Regions from separate parts of the Micrococcus antarcticus genome, predicted to be linked through region 1. Evidence: predicted binding sites of a transcription regulator. Region 1 holds the regulator's gene; the other holds the start of a gene.
What was found. Region 1 encodes LexA, which represses DNA repair genes until DNA is damaged. Its sites were predicted from a motif close to TCGAACANNTGTTCGA; they were not measured.
Positions count from the first base shown of each region.

Region 2: a site for LexA is predicted at 6,579-6,594, ahead of LG274_RS01600 (DUF6504 family protein). Genes of this name have one in related genera too.

Region 1 covers NZ_CP085253.1:2,555,987-2,567,946, reverse strand. Annotated here, with positions in the region: gene LG274_RS11975 (MarR family transcriptional regulator) at 1-426, shown strand, start outside; gene LG274_RS11970 (trypsin-like serine protease) at 498-1,808, opposite strand; gene LG274_RS11965 (SseB family protein) at 1,943-2,908, opposite strand; gene priA (bifunctional 1-(5-phosphoribosyl)-5-((5-phosphoribosylamino)methylideneamino)imidazole-4-carboxamide isomerase/phosphoribosylanthranilate isomerase PriA) at 2,905-3,690, opposite strand; gene LG274_RS11955 (hypothetical protein) at 3,701-3,859, opposite strand; gene hisH (imidazole glycerol phosphate synthase subunit HisH) at 3,859-4,518, opposite strand; gene hisB (imidazoleglycerol-phosphate dehydratase HisB) at 4,518-5,174, opposite strand; gene LG274_RS11940 (histidinol-phosphate transaminase) at 5,241-6,356, opposite strand; gene LG274_RS11935 (LysM peptidoglycan-binding domain-containing protein) at 6,414-6,785, opposite strand; gene lexA (transcriptional repressor LexA) at 7,033-7,755, shown strand; gene LG274_RS11925 (DASS family sodium-coupled anion symporter) at 7,778-9,295, opposite strand; gene LG274_RS11920 (ATP-dependent DNA helicase) at 9,518-11,614, opposite strand; gene hflX (GTPase HflX) at 11,611-11,960, opposite strand, start outside.
Region 2 covers NZ_CP085253.1:323,476-335,435, forward strand. Annotated here, with positions in the region: gene LG274_RS01565 (uridine kinase) at 1-348, opposite strand, end outside; gene LG274_RS01570 (MBL fold metallo-hydrolase) at 354-1,013, opposite strand; gene LG274_RS01575 (S-(hydroxymethyl)mycothiol dehydrogenase) at 1,013-2,107, opposite strand; gene LG274_RS01580 (SOS response-associated peptidase) at 2,222-3,082, shown strand; gene LG274_RS01585 (PKD domain-containing protein) at 3,127-3,747, opposite strand; gene LG274_RS01590 (DUF6318 family protein) at 4,131-4,562, opposite strand; gene LG274_RS01595 (metallophosphoesterase family protein) at 5,210-6,451, shown strand; gene LG274_RS01600 (DUF6504 family protein) at 6,750-7,076, shown strand; gene LG274_RS01605 (DNA polymerase III subunit alpha) at 7,301-11,203, shown strand; gene LG274_RS01610 (DUF222 domain-containing protein) at 11,291-11,960, shown strand, end outside.

The DNA.
Region 1 (11,960 bases):
CAGGCGTGGCGCGCGTACTTCGAGTCCACCCAGATGCTCTCCGAGCTGCTCGAGCGCGGACTGAAGCGGGACGCCGGGCTCTCGCTGGCCGACTACAACCTGCTGCTGCTCCTCTACGAGTCCCCCGATGGCCGCCTGCGCCTCGGAGAGCTCGCCGGGCGCATGGTCTTCTCCCCCTCGCGCATGACGTACCAGGTCAAGAGCCTCGTGGCCCGCGGCCTGATCGAGCGCCACCCCGCGGAACGGGACCGGCGCGGATTCGAGGCTGTGATCACGGACGAGGGCCGCCGCGCCTTCCGCCGCGCAGCCGTCCATCACGCGCGCGAGATCGACGACCTCTTCCTCAGCTCCCTGGAGCCCGGGGAGGCGGAGACCCTCGGCCGGGTGTTCTCCCGGCTCGGCCACCGCCTCGAGGGGCGGTGCTGACGCACCAGGCCCGGTGATCCTCGCGGAATCACCGGGCCTGGTGTGCTGCTGTGGCCGAGAGGCCGGACGGATCAGCCGATGCGCTGGCCGCCCAGGGTCACCACCGTGTCCGCGGGGGCGTCGGCGGAGCTGACCGCGATCACCTTCACGGAGCCGCCGGCGGGGACGTCCGCCGGGACGTTGATCCAGGCCATCGGCTGCACGGTGTGCAGCTGCATCTCGCCCAGCACGGAGCCGTCCGCGTCCAGGGCGTAGACCTTCATGTACTCGAAACGGCCCTCGTCCGTGGTGATCTGGGTGCGGGTGCCGCGGGCCACGCCCTCGGCGGCGGTGTAGGTCACCTCGGTGGTGAGGTCCGGGGCCGGCGTGGCCTTGGCGGGAGCGGAGGCCTTGGCCTTGGCCTTGGCCTTGGCGGGAGCGGAGGCCTTGGCCGGAGCCTCAGCCTTGGCCGCGGCGGGAGCCTTGGCGGCCTTCTTCTCCGCCGCAGCCTTCTTCTCGGCGACGGCCTTCTTCTCCGCGGCCGCCTTCGCCTCCTGCTTCGCGATCAGCTCGTCGGCGATCTCCTTCTGCTCCTCCGCCGGGATCGTCGTGACCTCGGACTCGGCCACAGGGGCCGCTCCGGCGGTGGGCATGTCGGCGGCGTGCTTCGGGGCGGGGCGCGCGGCGTGCTTGGGGGCGGGGCGGGGGGTCTTGCCGGACGTCGCCGAGGAGGCCGTGGCGGCGTCGAGGGCACGGGTCGACTCGATCGGGACCATGATCGAGGACATGGCCTTCGCGTCGCAGCTGACCGCCTCGCCGTCCTCGTCGAAGGTCACCGGCGCGACGCCCGAGATGACGCCCACCACGCGCTGCTGCGCGTCGTAGACCGCTCCGCCCGAGTCGCCGGGGTGGGTGGTGGCGGCGTCGAGGGCGACCTGGTCGGCATAGCCGTCGGCGCACACGGCGTCGCTGTCGAACGCGTGGGCATGGCTCAGAGAGTTGGGGTGGCCCATCGGGACGGAGGAGCCGTGCGTGTACACGGTCTCGCCCGCCTCCACGGAGGCGGCGGGCCGGGTGGCCCAGTCGCCGACCACGCGGACGTCCTCGGCCAGGCCGATGCGCACCAGGTCCACGCCGGACTCGCCGGGCAGGGCGGTGACGGTACCGATGCGCGCGCCCTCGGCGGAGCGCACCGGGGAGCCGACCTCCCACACGGCCCCGCCGCAGTGGGCCGCGGTGTAGGCGGTGGACTCGTCCACGATGGTCAGGCTGCACGCCCCGGCCGGCGCCGAGAGCGCCGATCCCTGGGTGAGCGGGGTGGACGCGAGGGCGGGGCCGGCGGCGGCGACCGCCACGGCGCCCAGCGCGGCGGTGGCCGCGCCGGTCAGGGTTCTGCTTCTCATGACATCTCCTCCAGATGGATGCCTAGGACCGGCCGGAAGTGCACGGTCGTCCAGCGCGGGGCGGCCGAAACGGCGGCGCCCCTCCCCCACCACGGTAGCCGATGGGGGTCGGCACGCCCATGGGAGCGCGGGGCTCAGGGCCGGCGGACGGCGATCTCCACGGAGTCGGCCCGCTCAGCCAGCAGGGGCAGGTCCGACAGCACCATGCGCAGCGTGGCGGCCATGAGCCGCACGTCGGCGTCGTCCACGCCGCGGGTCGGCATGGCCACGACCTTGAGCTCCGGGCCCGAGCCGCCGCCGTTCATCACCGCGCCGGACGCCGTGCGCGTCGCGACGCCGGATCCCGGCGCGAGGCCGAGGTTCAGCAGGTGCGGCACGAGGTCCGCGACCTCCGCGATCTCATCGGCCACCTCCTGGTCCACGTACGACGGCGTCCACTCCTGCTGCTGTGCGAGCGCCCACACGGCGGGGCGGCGCACCACGTAGGTGTGCTCAGCGCCGGCGTCGACCACCACGAGCTCACATCCCTCGTCCACCGCCGAGAGGCACGCCCGCGGCATCCACACGGCCACCGGCCGCGCCTCGGGGTTCCACGCCGTGAGGGCGGGCACGTTCGTGAACACGGGCAGGGCGGCGCGGCCGTCGGCGGCGCGCAGGGTCACCAGGGCGACGTCGGCCGCCTTGTCCCCGTGCGCGCCGAACTCGTGCCCGTGGCCGGCGTGGTCCGCGTGGTCGTGCACGTCCGCCTCGTCGACCGCGAGCGTCGGGACCACGGCGGCGAAGACCCGGATGTGCCCGAGCACCGCGGAGACGTCCTGCTCGGTCGCCTCCGAGCGGGCGAGCCGCTCCATGACGTCGGTCCACCGGGCGTCGGCGGTGCCGTCGTCGGCGTCGAACGCGTGCAGCGGATTGGCGGAACCGTCCACGCCGCCGCCGGCGAGGTCGCGGCCCTCCCACGGGACGCCGGCCGTGTCCGCGACGTTCTCCCCGGCCGTCTTCTCCCGCATCCGGTCCAGCGCGGCGCGGATGTGCCCCGGCAGCTCCCGCGATGCCGGCCGCTCGAGCGCGACGGTCTCCTCGTGCGCGGAGTCCGCGCTCATTCGGCCACCGCGAAGGGGTGCGCGGCCCGCGCCTCGTCCACCGTGGAGCCGCCGGCCACCGCGAGCGCCTGCTCGAGGCTGAACCGGCCCGCGTAGAGGGCCTTGCCCATGATGGCTCCCTCGACGCCGTCCCCCACCATCCCCGCGAGCGCGGCGACGTCCTCGAGCGAGGAGATGCCGCCGGAGGCGACCACGGGCTTGGCCGTCTTCGCGCACAGCTGCGCGAGGAGCTCGGTGTTCGGCCCCTTCAGGGTGCCGTCCTTCGTGACGTCGGTGACCACGTAGCGGGCGCAGCCGGCGTCCTCGAGGCGGGCCAGGACCTCCCAGAGGTCGCCGCCCTCCTTCGTCCAGCCGCGGGCCGCGAGGGTGGTGCCGCGCACGTCCAGGCCCACGGCCACCTGCTCGCCGTGGCGCTCGATCACGCGCGCCGTCCACGCCGGGTCCTCCAGGGCCGCGGTGCCGAGGTTCACTCGGGTCGCGCCCATCTCGAGGGCCCCCTCGAGGGACGCGTCGTCGCGGATGCCGCCGGAGAGCTCGATCTTCACGCCGAGCTCCTCCACCACGCGGCGCATGACGTCGCGGTTGTCCCCGCGGCCGAACGCGGCGTCGAGGTCCACGAGGTGGATCCACTCGGCGCCGGCGCGCTGCCAGTCGAGGGCCGCGGTGAGCGGGTCGCCGTAGGAGGTGGCGGAGCCGGCCTCCCCCTGGACGAGACGGACGGCACGGCCGTCCTGCACGTCCACGGCGGGCAGCAGCTCGAGGGCGGGGGTGTTCGGGGTCATGGGGTACCTCTCAGCGGGAGACGGTCAGGAAGGCGGCGGCGATCGCCATGGCGGCGAGCACGAGGGCGATGACGACGGCCCACCCGGGGGCCTTCTGCGTGCGCATCGACCAGGCGGCACCGAGCAGGATGCCGCCGAGGGCGAGGTAGAGGACGGACCAGTAGGGCATCAGAGGGTCTCCAGCCAGTTGCGGAGCAGCGCCTGCCCGGCCTCGCCGGACTTCTCGGGGTGGAACTGCGTGGCGGACAGCGGCCCGTTCTCCACGGCGGCGATGAAGTCCGCGCCGTGGTGCGCCCACGTCACCTGCGGGGGGCGCATGGTGGGGATGGTCTGGTCGAACTCCCAGCGCAGCACGCCGTAGGAGTGGACGAAGTAGAACCGCTCGTCCTCGATCCCCCGGAACAGCGCGGAGTCCTCCGGCGGTCGGACGGTGTTCCAGCCCATGTGGGGCAGGACCTCGGCCGGGAGCTCCTCGACCACGCCGGGCCACTCCCCCATGCCATGGGTCCGCTCGCCGTGCTCCACCCCGGCGTCGAAGAGGACCTGATGGCCCACGCAGATGCCCAGCACGGGGCGACCACCGGCCACGCGGCGGCCGATCCAGCGGGTGCCGCCGACCTCGGTGAGAGCGCGCATCACCGAGGCGTAGGCGCCCACGCCGGGCACGAGCAGCCCGTCCGCGTCCAGCACGGCGTCCGGATCCCGGGTGAGCTCGACGACGGCCCCGGCGCGCTCGAGGGCGCGCACGGCCGAGTGCACGTTGCCGGAGCCGTAGTCCAGGACGGCAACGCGCGGGCGCACCCCGGGCACGGACGTGGGCGCCGCCATCAGAGCGCGCCCTTCGTGGAGGGCACGTCGTCCACGCGCGGATCGTCCTCGACGGCCGCGCGCAGAGCGCGGGCGAACGCCTTGAACTGGGCCTCCACGATGTGGTGGGGGTCGCGGCCGCGGACGACGTCCATGTGCAGGCAGATGGCCGCGTGCTGCGTGATCGCCTCGAAGACGTGCCGGGTCAGGGAGCCGGTGAAGTGGCCTCCGATGAGGTGGTACTGCTGCCCGTCCGGCTCGCCCTCGTGCACCAGGTACGGACGCCCGGAGACGTCCACGACGGCGCGCGCGAGCGCCTCGTCCAACGGCACGGAGGCCTCGCCGAAGCGGCGGATGCCCCGCTTGTCCCCGAGGGCGACGCGGAGCACCTCGCCGAGCGTGATCGCGACGTCCTCCACCGTGTGGTGCACGTCGATGTGGGTGTCCCCCGTGGCGCGGACCCTGAGGTCGATCCGTGAGTGGCGCGAGAGCGCCGTGAGCATGTGGTCGTAGAACGGGACACCCGTGGAGATGTCCGCGGCGCCGGAGCCGTCCAGGTCCATCTCCACGTGCACGTCCGACTCGCTCGTGGTGCGCTCCATGCGCGCCCGGCGTCCGGAGATCAGCTCGGCTGCCACGGGTCCTCCTGGGGATACGGGGGTGACGGTCGCATCCATCCTAGGTTCGGCGGCGCATGCCCGGCCGCGCGCGTCGTTGCGTCTCGCGCGGCGGCCGGCGCGGGGTCACCGTGCACCCGCGGCGAGGGCCTCCTCGAGGGCGGTGAGGAACGCGGTGGTCTCCTCCTCCGTGCCCGCGGTGACGCGCAGGTGGTGCGGGATGCCGACGTCGCGCACCAGCACCCCCCGCTCGAGGAGCGCCTCCCACACGGCGTGCGCGTCCTCCAGGTGGCCGAAGAAGACGAAGTTCGAGTCCGAGACGGCCGGGTCCAGGCCCAGCTCGCGCAGCCGGGCCACGATCCGGTCGCGCTGGGCCTTGATGTCCGCCACGGTCTCCAGGAGCGTCTCCACGTGCTCGAGGGCGGCGATCGCGGTGGCCTGCGTGACCGAGGAGAGGTGATAGGGCAGGCGCACGAGGCGCAGGGCATCCGCCACGGCCGGGTCCGCGGCGAGGTAGCCGAGGCGGGCGCCGGCCAGGGCGAACGCCTTGGACATGGTGCGGGTGACGATGAGCCGCTCGCGCCCCTCCAGGAGGGTGAGGGCCGAGGGCGTGCCGTCGAGCGCGAACTCGGCGTAGGCCTCGTCCACGACCACCATGGCGCCCGGGCCGCCCTCGGCCTCGTTCCGGGCCTGGGCGGTGTAGACGGCCTCGATCACGTCCAGCCCGAGGGCGGTGCCCGTGGGGTTGTTGGGCGAGGCGAGGAAGACGAGGTTCGGACGGTGCTCGCGCACCATGGCCGCGGCATGCTCGGCCGAGAGGGTGTGGTCCGCGGCGCGCCCGCCGTCGACGAATGCCGTATCCGTGCCCGCGGCCAGCAGCGGATACATGGAGTAGGAGGGGAGGAAGCTGAGGACGCTGCGGCGCGGCCCGCCGAAGGCCTGGAGGATCTGCTGGAGCACCTCGTTGGAGCCGTTGGCCGCCCACACGTGTGCCGCGGTCAGCCCGTGGCCGAGGTACCCGGCCAGGCTCTCCCGCAGCCGGGTGAACTCGCGGTCCGGGTAGCGGTTCAGCCCCCCGGCGACCTGCGCCACCCGTGCCACGACGGCCTCCGCGACCTCCGGGGGGACGGGGTGCGTGTTCTCGTTCGTGTTGAGCATGAACGGCACGTCCAGCTGGGGGGCGCCGTAGGGGCTCTGCCCGCGCAGGCCCTCGCGCAGCGGGAGGGAGCTCAGATCGGTCATACGGGCCATTCTAGGAACAGGAGCACGCCGAGCGCGCCGTGAGTCGCCGGCCAGCCCTCAGTCCCCCGCGGGCACGAACAGGGACTCGCCCAGCTCGAGCTCCCGGCCCTCCAGGCTGTTCAGCTCGGCGATCCGCGTCATGGTGGTGAAGGGGTCCTCCTCCGGCGCAGCCTCGGCGGCGATGGACCACAGGCTGTCCCCCGGCATGACCGTGACGGTCTCCAGACGCGCGCCCGGACCCTCGGAGGAGACCGCCGCAGGGGAGGTGAGGACGCCCGCGAGGAACGCCGCGACGACGGTGAGCACGGCCGCCGCCAGCATGAGCGGAAGCCCGCGGAGCACGAGACGGCCGCGCCTGTTGAGGCGGAACCCGCTCGGAGCGGGGCGAGCGGGGACGGGACGGGAGAGAGGTGCGGTCAGGGTGGTCATGGTGATGGTCGCCTTCCTCCCGCTGCGGGCGGGAATTCGAACGTGTGTTCGAACCTGTTCGAATCCATGTCTAGCACACACCTTCGAGACACGCCCAGCGTGGATCGAACATATCTTTGGATCCGGTGACGGACTCCACTAGGGTCGAGGGCACCGGACGTGCTCCGACCCGCGGTGGATCGCCTTCAGGGCAAGACCATCAGCAGGGGTGGACACGCTAAGCGACCTCGGGAGAACGGACCGCCGCATGGCCACCCCTGACCACCAGACCCCAGCCGGGTCCGCCCCCTCGCTCACGTCCCGCCAGCGGCGGATCGTGGAGACCATCCGCCACGCGATCGCGGAGTGCGGCTACCCCCCCTCCATGCGGGAGATCGGGGACGCGGCGGGCCTCGCCTCGCTCTCCTCCGTCACGCATCAGCTCGGCCAGCTCGAGCGCTTCGGCTACATCCGCCGCGATCCGGGCCGCCCCCGCGCGCTCGAGGTGCTGCTGGCCGAGGACGGGACGACGCTGACTGCCGAGACGGCCTCCCCCGTCGCCCCGGTCTCCGAGCTCCCCCAGATCCCCTCGTGGCACACGGACGCCGCCGAGGGCGACGCCGTCTCCATCCCGTGGGTGGGTCGGATCGCGGCCGGCGGCCCCATCCTCGCCGAGCAGCAGGTGGAGGAGGTCATGACGATCCCGCGCCGCCTCACGGGTGAGGGCGAGCTGTTCATGCTCCGCGTCTCCGGCGACTCGATGGTGGATGCCGCCATCTGCGACGGCGACTGGGTGGTGGTGCGCCGGCAGGAGACCGCGGACAACGGGGACATCGTGGCCGCGCTGCTCGACGACGAGTCCACCGTGAAGACCTTCCGCCAGCGCGACGGCCACACGTGGCTGCTCCCCCAGAACACCGCCTACGAGCCCATCATGGGTGACCACGCCACCATCATGGGCCGCGTGGTCACCGTGCTGCGGGCGCTCTGAACGGCGCCCGCGGCGCGGACGGTCAGACCAGGCCGAGCCACCGCCAGTACGTCGCGGAGAAGAGCAGGACCATGAGGTAGCCGATCACCGTGATGGGCAGTCCCGCCTTGAGGAACTGCATCGGGGTGAACGCGCCCGTGCCGTACGCGAGCATGTTCTGCGGCGCGGAGACCGGCAGCAGGAAGCCGAAGCAGATCAGGAACTGCATGATCACGACGAACCCGAGGCCGCCCTCCGCGGCGTTCGGGATGGACGCGGCGAAGGCGATGAACACCGGGATCAGGGCGCTCGAGAGCGCGGTGGCCGAGGCGAAGCCCAGGTGGATGAGGATCGTGAAGGCGCCCATGACGGCGATCAGCGCGACGATCGGCAGCTCGGCGAGGCCGAGCGCGGTGAAGGTGCGCTCGGAGAGCCACGCCGCGGCGCCCGTCTTGAGCAGCAGCGAGCCGAGCGAGATGCCCACGGCGAACACCACGAGCGTGCCCCAGTTGACGAGCTTCTCCACGGTCTTCCACGAGAACACGCCGACGCGCGGGAGCAGGAGGAAGGCGACGGCGGCCAGGGTCACGGTGGTCGCATCGACGGGATGCAGGACGCCCTGGGTGGCCCACGCGGTCACCAGGAGGACGGCCACCACCGTCAGGCGCATCTCCTTGCCCGCCATCGGGCCGAGGGCGGCGAGGTCGCGCTGGACGACCTCGCGACCGCCGACCATGCGGTCCGTCTCCGGCTTGATGGCCCAGCGCATCACGAAGTAGAGCACCACGGACATGACGGCGGCCCACGGCGCGCCCCAGACGAACCACTCGAGCCACGTGATCTGGCGGCCCATCTGGTCCTGGATGAAGCCGACGGCGACGAGGTTCTGGGCCGCGGAGGTCATGATGCCGATGTTCCAGATGGAGATGGCCTGCGCGGCGGTGATGACGAGCAGGGCGCTGAGCTTCGAGTCGGTCGGCATGCCGAAGGCCGCTACGAGGCCCATGAGGATCGGCACCACCGCGCCGGCGCGTGCCGTGGCCGACGGGACGAAGAAGGACAGGATGATCGTGATGACGATCGTGCCGATGAGGATGTTGCTCGTCTTCTCGCCGGCGAACTTCAGCACGAGCAGCGCCACGCGCTTGTGCAGCCCCGTGGCCTGCATGGCGGCGGCGAGCACGAGGGCGCCGGCCACGAGGGCCACCCCGGAGTTGGAGAAGCCGCCCAGCGCGAGCCCCAGGGCGCCTGACGTGCCGAGGGCGGTCTCCGGGTCCGCCATGTCCGGGGCGAATCCGACGAGGAACGCGATCAGCCCGATGATGAGCACGGCGCTGACCGGGTAGGTGACGGCCTCGCTCACCCACACGATGACGGCGAACGCGAGGACCGCGAGCGCCCGCTGTCCCGCGACGGAGAGTCCGAGCTCCTGCAGGCCGGGCATCAGGGCCACCGCGGCCATCGCGAGGACGGCCAAGGCCAGCCACACCGGCTTGAGGTTCAGGTGCGCCAGGAAGGAGTCGTGGTGGCGATTCGCCGCGCGCTCGTGCGCCCGAACCACCTCCCGCTCCTCGCGGGCCTGGCCGCCCAGGGAGGCGCGGCGTTCGGCCGTCCTCCGCAGTCGATGGGATCCTGAGGTCCTGCCGGTGGCCAGGGCCGCCCGCCTTCCCGCCGCGCGCGGCGGCGTGCTCGCTCCGGAGGGCCACGGGGCCGGGGCCCTCACCACGATTCTAGGCCTGACGTGGGCTCCTGACGGCCGCCGGCCGGGTGTCGTCGGACGCCCTCAGTCCTCCTCGGCGAGGCGCGCCAGCACGCCCCGCACCACCTGCCGGTCCGTGGTCCGCCAGAAGTCCGGCAGAGCGCTCGTGATGTAGCCGCCGTAGCGCTCGGTGGCCAGACGTGAGTCCAGCACGGCGACGACGCCGCGGTCCCCGACGGCGCGCACGAGGCGGCCGGCGCCCTGGGCCATGCGGACGGCGGCGTGCGTGGCCGACACCTTCATGAACCCGTTGCCGCCGTGCCGGGCGATGTCCCGCGTGCGCGCCTGGGAGAGCGGGTCGTCCGGGCGCGGGAACGGGATCCGGTCGATCACCACGAGGCGCAGCGAGGAGCCCGGCACGTCCACGCCCTGCCACAGGCTCATGGTCCCGAAGAGGGAGGCGTCCCGCTCCTCGGCGAACTGCCGGACGAGTGCGGAGAGGGTGGCATCGCCCTGGCACAGGATCGTCTGCGTCGGGCCCAGGCGGCGGCGCATCTCCGCCGCGGCGTCCTCGGCGGCCCGCCGGGAGGAGAACAGGCCGAGCGTGCCGCCGTTCGAGGCCTTCATGAGCTCCCCGAGCTCGTCGAGGGACTCGGGGGAGGCCGTCCTCCCGGGACGCGGCAGGTGCCGGGCCACGTACAGCACGCCCTGGCGGGGATAGTCGAAGGGGCTGCCGACGTCGAGGGCGGTGTACGCGGGGGCGTCAGGCCCGGCGAGGCCGACGTCACCGGCCACCGAGTCGAACCGCCGCTCCCCCGTGCCCACGGTCAGCGTGGCGGAGGTGAGCACCGTGGTGGCCTTGCCGAAGAGCCCCTCACGCAGCTTGCCTGCCACCGAGATGGGGGCCACGTAGAGCTGCGGCGGGTCCTCCTCGTTGCCGGGCTGCCAGCCGACGCCGGGCTCGAAGTGCCCGGGCCGCGTGGCCCACAGGACCTCCGGGAAGTCGGCCTCGGGGCGCGCGGCGAGCATGCGCTCGGTGACCTCGAGGACCTCGACGAGGCGGGAGCGGGCCATCTGGTGGCCGCCGTCGCCGTCGGCCTCCTTGTCCTTGCTCTGACCGAGGTCTGAGAAGCACTGCCGGGCGGCGGCGAGGACGGCGGTCAGCGCCTGCTCCTGCACCTCGTCCGGGCCGGTGGCGAGCAGCCCCGAGGGGGTGCCCGCGAAGGCGCGGTCCAGGGCAGCACCGGCCTTCACGAGGTCCTCGACCGCCACCGAGGTGTGGCGCCGGACCGAGGTGGCGGCGCCGTGCACGATCGAGCCGGAGAGCTGGCCCGTCACCGCGCCGGTGACGCGGTCCTGCAGCTCGTGCGCCTCGTCCACCACCACGGCGGAGTAGGCGGGGAGCACGGCGAGTCCCTCGAACGCGCTGATCGCGAGCATCGCGTGGTTGGTGACCACCACGTCGGCGTCCGCGGCGTCCGCGCGGGCGTGCTCCGAGAAGCACTCGTCCGCCATGGGGCAGCGGGACGCGCCGAGGCAGTCGACGGCCGAGACCGAGACCTGCCGCCAGGCGCGGTCCGTCACGGGGACCTCGAGGTCGTCGCGGTCGCCCGTCTCCGTCTCGTCCGCCCACGCACGCAGGTACATGACCTCCTTGCCCAGCAGCGACGACGGCCCTGAGGCCCCGTCCGAGGCGGAGCCGATCACGCCGCCGTCGTCGGCCACCGTGAAGAGGGCCTCCTCGCCCTCGTCCCCGGGATACTCGCCGTCCACCTTGTGCCGGCACAGGTAGTTGGAGCGCCCCTTGACGAGCGCGACGACGGGCTCGCGCGGCAGCTCCCCCTTCAGCGCCTCCACGAGGCGCGGGGCGTCCCGCTTCATGATCTGCGCCTGGAGGGCCAGGGTGGCCGTCGCGATCACGACGGGGTCCTCCTGGTCCATGGCGTGCTGCAGCGCCGGGATTAGGTAGGCCAGCGACTTGCCGGTGCCGGTCCCGGCCTGGACCAGCAGGTGCCGCCGCGACTCGAGGGCGCGCGCGACCTGCAGGACCATCTCCTTCTGGCCCGCGCGCTCCTGGCCGCCCGTGGCCTCGACCACGGCGTCCAGGAGCCGCAGCGCCTCCCTCTCCCGATCCGTGCGGGGGGCCGAGACGGCCCACTCCGCGGCGTCCGTCCCGCTCATGAGGCGTCGGAGTCCACGCGGTGCTCCGCGAGCTCGGCGGCGATGTCCTCGCGCACGAGGACGGTCAGGCGGGTGCCGCTCTCCTCATAGGCCTCGGCGAGGATCTCCGCATCCGCAGAGTGCAGGCGCGAGACCACGTCGCCCCGCGTGAACGGGACGAGCAGCTCGAGGCGCACGCTGGGCCGCGGGATCGTGGCCGCGATGGCCTTCTCCAGCTCGTCGATGCCGGCGCCGGTGCGGGCCGAGACCACGACGGTGTGCGGCTCCTTCGAGCGGATGCGGGCGATGACCACGGGATCCGCCGCGTCCGCCTTGTTCAGCACGATGATCTCCGGGATGCGCTGCG
Region 2 (11,960 bases), 380 kb from region 1:
CTCGGCCACGATCACGCCGTCCGGTTCCAGCGAGACGGCGGTGTGCCCGAGCACGGAGGACGTGGAGATGTCGTAGTCGGGGACGCGGGAGACGCCCTCCTCGAGGAGCTCGACGACGGCGTCCACCGCGGCCTGCTCGTTCCACGTCCCGGGGTGGTCCCAGTCGATCTCCCCGTAGGGGGTGCGCGGGAAGACGGGGCCGGAGCCGCCGCCGTCGTCGGACTGCTGGAAGTAGAACGCGTCCAGCGGGAGGTGGGGGCGCCCGTAGCGCCGGGCGAGGTAGGACTTGCCCGAGCCGGAGGCACCTCCGAGGAGGACGACGCGCGCGGCGTCCGTCAGGGTGTCCACGGGGCTCAGTGACCCCGCTCGATCCACTCCTGCAGGTGCGGCTTCTCGTCCCCGATGCGGGTCGAGCCGCCGTGGCCCGTGTGGACCACCGTGGACTCCGGCAGCGTGAGCAGGCGCTCGCGGATCGATTCGATGATCGTGTCGAAGTCCGAGTACGAACGGCCCGTGGCGCCGGGCCCGCCCTGGAAGAGCGTGTCGCCGGAGAACAGCACGCCGGTGGGGGTGCCGTCGTCGTCCTGCTCGCCGAGGTCCGGGGCGTGGAGGCACACGGAGCCGGGGGAGTGCCCGGGCGTGTGGAGCACGCGCAGCTCGACGCCGGCCACACGCATCACGTCGCCGTCGGTCAGGTCGCCGTCGGGGGCGTCGTCGGGGAAGACGGCGTCCCACAGCATGCGGTCGGCCGGGTGCATCAGCACGGGGGCGTCCACCATCTGGCGGAACTCCTGGACCTGGCGGATGTGGTCGTCGTGGCCGTGGGTGAGGAGGATGGCCAGCACCTGGCGGCCGGCCACCTTCCTCCACACGGCGGAGGCATCATGCGCCGGGTCGATGACGACGCACTCCTCCGCGCCGCCGACGACCCACACGTTGTTGTCCACCTGGTGCGTCTCGCCGTCGAGGGAGAACGTGCCGGAGGTGACGGCGTGGTCGATGCGCGCGGCCATCAGAGCACCACCACCGAGCGCAGGACGTCGCCGGACTTCATGGTCTCGAAGGCCTCGTCGACCTGGTCGAGGGCGACGGTCTCGGTGACGAACTCGTCCAGGGGCAGGCGGCCCAGGCGGTACTGCTCCACCAGCATGGGGAAGTCGCGCTCGGGCAGGCAGTCGCCGTACCACGAGGACTTCAGGGCGCCGCCGCGGCCGAACATCTCGAGCAGCGGCAGGGTGAGCTGCATGTCCGGGGTGGGCACGCCCACCAGCACCACGCGGCCGGCGAGGTCGCGCGCGTAGAACGCCTGCTCGTAGGTCTCGGGGCGGCCCACGGCCTCGATGACGACGTCGGCGCCGAAGCCGCCCGTCGCGGCGCGGATGGCCTCCACCGGGTCCTGCTCCTTGGAGTTCACCGTGTGGGTGGCGCCCAGCTCGGTGGCCTTGGCAAGCTTCTTGTCGTCGATGTCCACCGCGATGATCGTGGTGGCCCCGGCGAGCTTCGCGCCCGCGATCGAGGCGACGCCCACGCCGCCGCAGCCGATGACGGCCACGGACTCGCCGCGCTTGACCGCGCCGGTGTTCATGGCGGCGCCGATGCCGGCCATGACGCCGCAGCCCAGCAGGCCCACGGCGGCCTGCTCCTCGACGCCGTCCACGCCGTCCACCGTGGTGCACTGCTTGGCGTGGACGAGGGTCTTGTCGGCGAAGGCGCCGATGCCGAGGGCGGGGGAGAGCTCCGTGCCGTCCTCGAGGGTCATCTTCTGGGCGGCGTTGTGCGTGGCGAAGCAGTACTCGAGCTGGCCCTTCTTGCACGCGCGGCACTCGCCGCACACGGCGCGCCAGTTGAGGATCACGGTGTCGCCGACGGCCACGTGGGTGACGCCCTCGCCGATCGCCGAGACCACGCCGGTCGCCTCGTGGCCGAGCAGATACGGGTACTCGTCGCCGATGCCACCCTGCACGTAGTGCAGGTCCGTGTGGCACACGCCGCACGTCTTGACGTCGACGACGGCCTCTCCCGGTCCCGGGTCGGGGATGATGATGGTCTCGATGCTGACGGGGGCGTCCTTCGCCATGGCGACGACGCCGCGGACCTTCTGTGGCACGCTGACTCCTTGTGCAGTGGGGGTGGCTCGGTGTCCATCCCACCACACGCGAGGCCGGGGTGGCATCCGGTGGGGACCGGCGGCGACCCCGTTGTGGTGGGGCACACTGGGGGCATGTGCGGACGGTATGTGATGGCCCGGGCGGCCGGTGACCTCGTCAGGCTGGGCGGCGGCATGCTGCCCGATGAGACGCTCGAACTGCGGCCCAACTGGAACGTGGCCCCGACGGCGGACGTGCCGATCCTGCTGGAGCGGGCGATGGACGGGGACGGCGCGGGGGCGTCTGGCGGGGGCGAGGCGCCCGACGGGGAGGTGCGGCGCGAGCTGCACGTGGCGCGGTGGGGACTCGTTCCGCCGTGGGCGAAGGAGCTGTCCGTGGGGTCGCGGGCGTTCAACGCCCGGTCCGAGACGGTGGCACAGAAGCCGACGTTCCGGGCGGCCGTGCGTTCGCGCCGTTGCGCGGTGCCGGTGGAGGGGTACTACGAGTGGAAGAAGCCGGAGCCCGGGGCGAAGGGAGCCGACGGGAAGGCCGCCGAGAAGCAGCCCTTCTACGTGCACCCGGCCGGCGCCGGTGACGGCGAGGGGCCCGTGATCTGGTTCGCTGGGCTCTACGAGTGGTGGCAGGACCCGGAAGCGAAAGCCGCGGGAGAGGACGCGTGGGTGCTCTCGACGTCGATCCTGACGATGGCGGCGCCGAACATGGAGGCGGAGGATCCGCTGCTGGCGGAGCTGGGGGAGCTGCACGACCGGCTGCCCGTGCCCTTGGGAGCCGAGGCGATGGCCCGCTGGCTGGAGCCCGGGAAGCTCGGGTCGGCAGAGGAGGCCGAACTGCTCGTGGACGAGGTGTGCGCGCAGGCGTACGGCGTGGCGTCGGGGTGGCGCCTGCGCCCGGTGGGCTCGGCCGTGGGGAACGTGCGGAACAACGGCCCGGAGCTGATCGAGGAGCCCGGCGAGGTGCAGGAGCGACTCCTCTGAGGTGGGCCGGGTGGGGCGCCCGGAGGTGAGCCGAGGAGCGGCCTTCAGCCGCCGTCCGGGGCGTCGATGGGCCCGGTGCAGCCCCACGCGGAGGCGTCGGCGCCGCAGTCGTCGGCGACGTTGCGCGTGACTGTGCGCCAGATGTCCGCGGTGACCGGGGCGGCGTCCAGGGTGATGGTGCCGGGGATCAGCTGCCACTCGCCGCCGGCCACCCGGTACTCGCCGACGTACACCGTGGTCAGCCCGACCGTGTAGGACCCCGTGTCCTCGTAGACGTGGCTCGTGGGGGTGGGCACGTTGAACTCGGGCTGCGCGTGGCCTCCGTCGTGGGTGGTCACGGTGCCGGTGCCGTCACCGTAGGTCCAGTGGAAGGTGACGGGCGTGGCGCGGAGTTCGATGTCCTGGCCGGCGATGGTCGTGGTCAGGAAGACCGGCTGCGCGAGGGTGTAGAAGTTGGTCTCCGCGTTGCGGACGCCGCGGCCGGCGTTGTCCGACTCGATCGTCGGCTCCAGGACCAGGAGGGTGCGGACTTCGTCGATGGTGACCGGGGGAGCGGCGTCGCCTGCGGCGCCGATGGGAGCCGGGCCGGTGCCGGTGCCCGTGCAGATGGGGGTGGAGTAGGTGACCTGTGGTGTACCTGTACTGATGTCAGTTGTCTCCGTCATAACCCACTCGCCACCGTCAGGACAGAACTTTTCCTTCTGCTCTTGACAGGTTTTGAAGTCTGGGTTGCCCACCTGGTTCGGGTCGCAGGCGTTCATTGTGACGTTTGTCTTGAGTGAGGGCTCTGGTGCGGACGCCTCTTCTATGTCCCGCGGAGGCGCTTCTGGGTCAACGTCCTTGACGATCCCCGTTCTTTTAGAAACTCCGCTCTGGTGGCACTTCTTTGAGACAGCGATGGACGAAGCGGAGAGTGCGTAGATTGCTTTATTGGTGGTACATTCCTCGGAGATTTGCTGGCCGCGAGCCGGGGTGACGCCAATGATTGCCAGCGTGAGGATCAACAGGGCCATATTCTTGATTGATCTGGTGGTTTTGAATTTCATCGTCATCTATCCCCGCGTCCCTGGAAGGTCATTGATTCTACAAACCAACTCTTCAAGTCATCATCATAGATGAGATCAGCTACCCAAGGGGCGCCCTTTGATTCCGGTACGTTTCCCCCCTCGGGCGTAGAGCCATCGCGCATGTATCCCGTACCGCTGGAGAAATTCATGATAAGCGTCGCGTTATATCCACTAGAAGATGGCCTGAGGCGAGCGGAACTCACATTGGACTGGGTGCCTGTGAACCATCCTTCATTCGAGTAGATGGCCTCCATCGAGCTAATTATGTGACTGCAGAAGGCGCAAGCCTCCCAAGATGCGGTGCGTGTGGGACCCGCATCCCCCGTCTGCTGCATGTAGTAGACCGTCTCCCAGAAGTACTTCACCGCCGCCTCGGCGCCCTCCTGGGTCTCTTCCTTCATGACCTCGGGCATCACCGGCTTCGGCACGTTCTGGGCGGGGCCTTCGGCGGAGGCGGGGACGTACGGACCGCTCGCCGTTGCGCTCGCGGGTCCGCTCCCGCTCCCGCTCCCGCTCGATGGCGCCGTGCCGCCGTCGGGGGTGGAGGGAGATGCGCCGGCCGTAGCCGTAGCCGTAGCCGTGGGGGTGTCAGCGGCCTGCGTGGACGAGACGGGCGCCGTCGTCGTGGTCTCGGTCGGTGCCGGGTCTCCGCCGCCGCAGGCCGTGAGGGCCAGTGCGAGGGCGGCTGCCAGCGATGCGGCCTGGGCGGGGCGTCGGCGGGGCAGGGCGCGTGGGGGTGCGGTGATGGACAAGGTCCCCTCCTCAGAAGACATCCGTTCCGTCCGCCGCCACGGCTCTGATCCCGTGAAGACCACCGCGTGAGCGGCGTGTGAGTGGCGACACTGGCGAGTGTACGCATGCCTCCGCGACACGCGAGGGGTTCTCCACAGGGCGGACCGTGAACATCGTCAGACGCGCAGGTGTCGTGTTCCCGACCGTTCATCTGCTCGTTCCGTGGGCGTTCCGCGCCGGGCATCCCCGGGGTCATCTCAGCCTCCTAACGTCAAGGTCAGCGACGCTTCCGCGACGTCATCGACCGCCGCTTCAGCAGGAGAGAGCCATGACCGATCGCATCCCCGAGTCCCCGTCCGTCGACCGCCGCGGCATCTTCGCCGGAGGCGGAGCCTTCGCCGCGGCCGGCGTGCTGGCCGCAGCCCCCGTCGCCCAGGCCGCGCCTCCGGCCCACGCCCCTGCCCATGGACGTCGCCGTGACGCCGGCGCCCAGTCCATGCCGCTGGCGTTCGGCAAGAGCCGCCGCTTCAAGATCGTGCAGTTCAACGACACCCAGGGCGGCCACGCCGCGGACCGTCGCACCCTCGAGTTCATGGGCAAGGTCCTGGACCGGGAGAAGCCGGACTTCGCGCTCATCAACGGTGACGTCATCGACGGCTCGCCCACCACGGACCTGCAGGTGATGCAGGGGATCAACAACTTCGTCATGCCGATGGAGTCCCGCGGCGTGAAGTGGGCCATCACCTTCGGCAACCATGACGAGGACTCGGTCACGGAGCACGGCACCTCGATGACGGAATCCCGGATCGTGGACTTCGTGCGCCAGTACAAGCACAACCTCAACCCGGCCGTGGACCCGTCCAAGCCGGGCCACTCCGACGCCCAGCTGCTTCTGCGGGGGTCCCGCGGCGCCGCCCCCTCCTTCGCCATCTGGCTGCTCGACTCGGGCCGCTACGCGACCGCCCAGGACGCCGCCGGGCAGTCCACCGAGGGCGTCATGGACTACGACTGGATCCGTCCGCAGCAGATCCGCTGGTACGAGGAGGCCTCGGAGGCCACCGCGGAGCGCTTCGGCAAGGGCGTCCCCGGCCTCATGTTCTTCCACATCCCCACGTTCGAGCACTCCTACATGTGGTACGCCTCCCAGGGCGAGAAGGACGAGGCCCGCCACGCGGAGGCCGTGCGCCGTCACGCTATCGAGGGTGTGAAGCACGAGGACGTCTACCACGGTCTGATCAACTCGGGCATCTACGCCTCCGTGAAGGAGCGCGGCGAGGTCAAGGGCATCTACTGCGGCCACGACCACATCAACACCTACAAGGGGAACTACTACGGCGTCGAGCTCGGCTACGCGCCCGGCACCGGCTTCGACACCTACGGCCTCAACGACGGCACGTGGGATCAGCACACCCTCCGCGGCGCCCGCGTGTTCGAGCTCGACGAGCGCACCGAGGCCGTCTACACCGGCGACACCCGCATCGTCTGGGCCCGTGACCTCGGGATCGACATGAACCCGGAGGGCAAGCCGGTGGCCGCGCCTGCCGCCTTCCCGCGGTACGTGAAGGCCTGAGCGCGGCCCCGCCCCGCCCGGGGGCGTGAGCACGGCGACGTCGGCACCCGCGCGGGTGCCGACGTCGCCTTTTCCCTGGGCCCCCTTAACGTGTCCGCTGCCATCCGTAGTGTCCCTCCCATTGGATTCGAACACATGTTCGAGTACGATCGAGAGTGCGACCTCCGGTCCTCGGTCCCATCGCGGGCCGAGGCTTCCCGACTCTTCCCCTGCCCGCCGTCGCGGGTGGGTCGCGCTCCCGCCGTCCGTCGGCGCCCGCCGGCGGATCCGTCCGCAGCGCACACAGGGAGAGAGCAGCATGGGAGTCTTCACGCAGTCCGTGGCGGTGGAGCGCGCCCCGGACGGCGCGCCGCAGGGCCTGCATTGGAACGGGCGGGACTACGTCATCGCCGAGCGGCCGATGCGCTGGTTCGAGCGTCGCCGCTGGTGGGCCGAGGAGGTGCGGGCCGAGAAGGGCCGCGGGCCGGGCCTGGTGGACCATGAGATCTGGCGCCTGCAGGTGCGCCTCGCCCGGGCCGGCTCCGCCCCCGTGCAGACCCTGGACGTCGCCCACCACCTCGACTCCGGGCGTTGGCGCCTCATTCGCGTCCACGAGGTCGCTCATGACCTGCGGAGGACGGCGTGAGGTCCCGCCCGCCCCTCCGGGGCCTGCCCCCCCGCTTCCGTCATTCGAACATGTGTTCTATTGTGGGTGAGTGGCCGCCTCGGCGGCCACAGGCTGCCCCGACCGCCTCCTTCCCCTGGCTCGGACCCCCGCATGCTTCCCGGCTCGTGCACCCGTCGCGCTTCCCGCGCCGCCCCCGTCGGAGACCCCGGCGGGGTGGTCCAGCACGTCCAGGAGAGCTCCCCATGAGTGACCGCACGCCCCCGCCCGTCCCGTTCCCCCATCTGCACGTGGCCTCGGCCTTCAGCGCCCACTACGGGGTGAGCTGGCCCGAGGACCTCGCCGCGGCCGCCGCCGCGGCGGGCATGGACCTGCTCGCGTGCACCGATCGCGACGGCCTCTACGGCATGGCCAAGCACGTGGGTGCGTGCCTGCAGCACGGCATCGCGCCCGTGGTCGGGGTGGACCTCGCCCTGCGCTGGTCGGAGGAGGACGGCGACGCCGGCCGGGCCGTCATCCTCGCCCGGGGCGGCTCCCACGGGTCCGGCTACCGCGCCCTGTGCCAGGTGATCTCCGCGGCCCATGCCCGTACCACCGGGGGAGCGGGCGGAGGCAGCCCCTGGGCCGCCGTCGCCGAGCTGGCGGAGGCCGCCGGGGGGCGCGTGCCCACCGCCGCCAACCCCGCGAACCCGCCGAGCCCGGAACTGTTCGTGCTCCTCGGGCCGGACTCGGACCTCGGACGCCACCTCGCCCGCCGCCGCTACGCCGCGGGAGTGGGCGCCCTGCGCCGGTGGCGCTCGGCCCTGCCCGCCGGATCTGTGCACGTCGACGTCGTCACGCACCTCTCCGCGCCCGGCCGACGGCTGGACACGGGCCACGCCGTGAAGATGCTGCGCGCCGCCCGGGACACCCGCACGCCCGCCGTGCTGACCAACGCCGTGCGGTACGCCGCCCCGGACGGCGCGGCCACCGCGGACGTCCTCGACGCCGCCCGGGCGCTGAGCTCCCTCGACGCCCTGCACGACCTGCAGCCCAACGGACAGGGCTGGCTCAAGCCCACCGAGCACATGCACCGGCTCGCCCGTGAGGTGTGCGAGGCCGCGGACGAGCCTGCCGCGCCCCTCCTGGAGTCCACCCGCCGCCTGGCCGAGGCCTGCGCCCTCGACCCCGAGAGCGATCTCGGCTGGGGCCGGCCCCGGGTGCCCGAGGCCTCCGTCATCGGGGTGGACGGGCCGCCCGACCGCGTGCTGCACGAGCGGACCCTCGCCGGCCTGGCCGCCCGCTACCCGCGTCTGCACACCGGCTCCGGGTTCGGCACCAGTCAGGAGGCGCGCGACCTGCAGGACCGGGTGGAGCACGAGCTCGGGATCATCTCGCGCCTCGGGTTCGCGAGTTACTTCCTCACGGTGTCCTCCGTGGTGGACCTGATCGAGGGGATGGGCGTGCGGGTCTCCGCGCGCGGCTCCGGGGCGTCGTCGCTGGTGAACCACGCGCTGCGGATCTCCAACGTGGACCCCATGGCCAACGGCCTGATCATGGAGCGCTTCCTCTCGGACGCGCGCTCCACCCTGCCGGACATCGACATCGACGTGGAGTCCGCGCGCCGCCACGAGATCTACCGTGCCGTGTTCGAGCGCTTCGGGGCCGAGCGGACCACGCTCATGAGCATGCAGAACGCCTACCGGGCCCGCGGCGCCGTCCGGGACGCGGGGATGGCCCTGGGCCTGCCGGACGAGGACGTGGACGTCATCGCCAAGCAGCTGTGGCGCTTCTCCGCCTCCAGCTTCCGCGAGGCGCTGCAGCGCATGCCCGAGTTGGGGGAGCTCTCCCGCCGCGTGGAGTCCGGCCGCCGGGCGGGGCGGCATCAGCTGGACCTGCTGGTGGACATCACGGAGCGTCTCGATCGCCTGCCCCGGCACATCTCCATGCACCCGTGCGGCGTCATCCTCGGCGACGCCACCCTCCTGCACCGCACGCCCGTGCAGCCCTCGGGCATGGGCCTGCCGATGAGCCAGTTCGACAAGCACGACATGGACCCCATGGGCTTCCTCAAGCTGGACATCCTCGGCGTGCGCATGCAGTCGGCGATCGCCTACACGCTGGCGGAGGTGGAGCGCATCACGGGGGAGAGGCCGGACCTCGAGCGGGTCCCCCTCGACGACGAGGCGACCTTCAAGATGATCCGCACCACCCACACCCTCGGCTGCTTCCAGATCGAGTCGCCGGGCCAGCGGGAGCTGATCGGCAAGCTCGCCCCCCGCGAGTTCAACGACCTCACGGTGGACATCTCCCTCTTCCGTCCCGGCCCCATGCAGTCGGACATGGTGCGGCCCTTCCTGGAGCAGCGGCACGGCTGGGCGGCGGCCCGCTGCCCGCACCCGCACCTCGAGCCCGTGCTCGCCGAGACCCACGGCGTCACCGTGTTCCACGAGCAGGTGCTGCGCACCATGGACGTCATGACCGGCTGTGGCCTGGCCCGCGCGGACGAGTTCCGCCGGCTCCTCGGCGGGCCCGCCGAGCGCACGGTGGAGGAGTACTTCCGCTCCCACGCGCTGGAGAAGGGGTACGACCTCGACGTGATCGACGAGGTCTGGGGCACCCTCCACGCCTTCGGCTCGTTCGGCTTCTGCAAGGCCCACGGCGCCGCGTTCGCCGTGCCCACCTACCAGTCCGCCTGGCTCAAGACGCACCACCCCGAGGCCTTCATGGCCGCCATCCTCGAGCATGACCCCGGCATGTACCCGGCCCGCCTCATGGTGGCCGAGGCCCGCCGCATGGGCATCCCCGTGCTCCCGGTGGACGTCAACGCCTCCACTCGGCACGTGCGCGTCGAGTGGGTGCCCTCGCACCCGGAGGTGGACGGCCACGGCCTCCACGGGGAGGGCGCCCACGACGACGGCGCGCGTCACCCCGCGGACGGTGGATGCGTGGACGACGACGGCGCGCCCGGTCCTTCCAGGCCCAGCACACCCGGCCCTTCGACGCCCGGCCCACCCGCACCCGGCAGCTCCGCGACCGCCAGCTCCGCGACCGGTCCCGACGGCCGCGCTCGCGGTCGCTGGGGGATCCGCCTGCCCTTGACGAGCCTGTCCGGGTTGAGCGAGGCGGAGGTCGAGCGCCTCGACGCGGGCCGCCCCTACCACTCCCTCGCCGACGTCCGGGACCGTGCCCGGCCCACCAGCCGCAACCTGGAGCGGCTCGCCCAGCTCGGCGCCCTCGACTGCCTGCTGCCGCCCGGCGGGGCGTCTCGCACCGACCTCGTGCACCACCTCGAGCTGCAGCACTCCAGCACGCGGGGCACCGGCCCGGGACGCGGGGCCACCCGTTCGCGGCCCCCGCGGACCCGCCAGGTGGACGGTCAGCTGGCCCTGGACCTGCCGGACACCGAGCTCAGCGCCCTCACCCCGATGTTCCCGTCCCCGCCCACGGCCGCGCAGGTGCGCACCGAGCTGGACCTCACCGCTCTGGACGTGACAGCCCATCTCATGGACTCCCACGCGCCGTACCTCGACGCCCTCGGGATCACCCGCGCGAAGGACCTGCTGCGACTGCGCTCGCAGTCGCGCGTGCTCGTGGCGGGGGTGCGCGTGGCCACGCAGACCCCGCCCATGCGCAGCGGCAAGCGGGTGGTGTTCCTCTCCGTGGACGACGGGACGGGCTGCGTCGACGCGTCCTTCTTCACCGAGGCCCAGCACGCCTCGGGGGAGATGCTCTTCTCGGCGCGCCTCCTGCTGATCGAGGGGACCACGCGACGCACCGGCCCGCAGGCCGTCTCGGTGCAGGCCGTCCGCGCATGGGACCTGCACCGCTCCGAGACCCTGCCCGACCCCGACTACCTCGACGCCACCCGGGAGCAGTGGCGGCGCTGGCTGGCCGCCGACCGGAAGGCGGCCGCGGTCCGGCGTCGCGGCGGCACGCCGGGCGGGCCCGGCGGCGGGGCGTCCCTGCCGGACATCCCGCACCACGGCACCGGCGGCTGGCCGGTCAAGGTGCGCCCCGAGGCGCTCGTCGCCCAGGACGCCGAGCGCGTGGAGGCTGGGGCGAGCGCCGGGACGCCGCAGGCCACGGCCGAGGCCCCGGGGTGCAGCACGCCCATACCGGTGCCCCACCCGGACACGTGGGAGCTGCTGCCCACGCCGGAGCGGTGAGCCGTCCGGCACGGATGAGGGGCTGCTTAACGTGTCCGGGCCCCGTGATGGACTGCATGAGGAAAGGGGGGGGGAAGAGACATGGACGTGATCGGTGAGACCAGGCGCGTGATGAACCCGTCGGCGCGCCTCGGCAACGCCGCTGACGGCGCCGGCAGCGGCAGTGCAGACCGGAGTTCCGGCGAAGGCCTCGGCGAGGGTCCACGCTCGCCTCTCGGCGCGCCGGTCGCGGACCTGCTCGGGGCCGCGCAGTCGGACGTCCTGGCTCTGCTCGAACGGCTCGGGGACCCGGAGTGGCACCCGGAGGCCGAGGACCTGCGGCTCCCGGCCCTGCTCCAGGAGGTGGAGCGGCTCGCGCGCACCGTCGCCGCGGTGCAGACCTCCCTCGCCGGGCACCTCGCCCAGGTCTACGGGCACGAGGCGGATCGTCATGAGCTCCTGGGCATCCCGCCGGGCAAGAGCCCCCACCGGGACGAGGCCGACTGCCTGCGCTCCCTCCTCCACATCGACCGCCGGGACGCCCAGCGCCGACTCCGCCGAGCCGAGGCCACCCGACCCCAGCGCGCCTTCGCCACGGCGCCGGTCGCGGAGCCGCAGCTGCCCGCCATCGCCCGTGTGGTGGCGGCCGGTGCCGCCGAGCCGGGGGCCTGCGACGTCGTGATCGAGACGCTGATGCGTGCACGCACCGACGCCCTGATCGCCGGCGTGCCTCGGGACGAGGTCGAGGACCTGGTCGACGCGGGAGAGGCCATCCTGG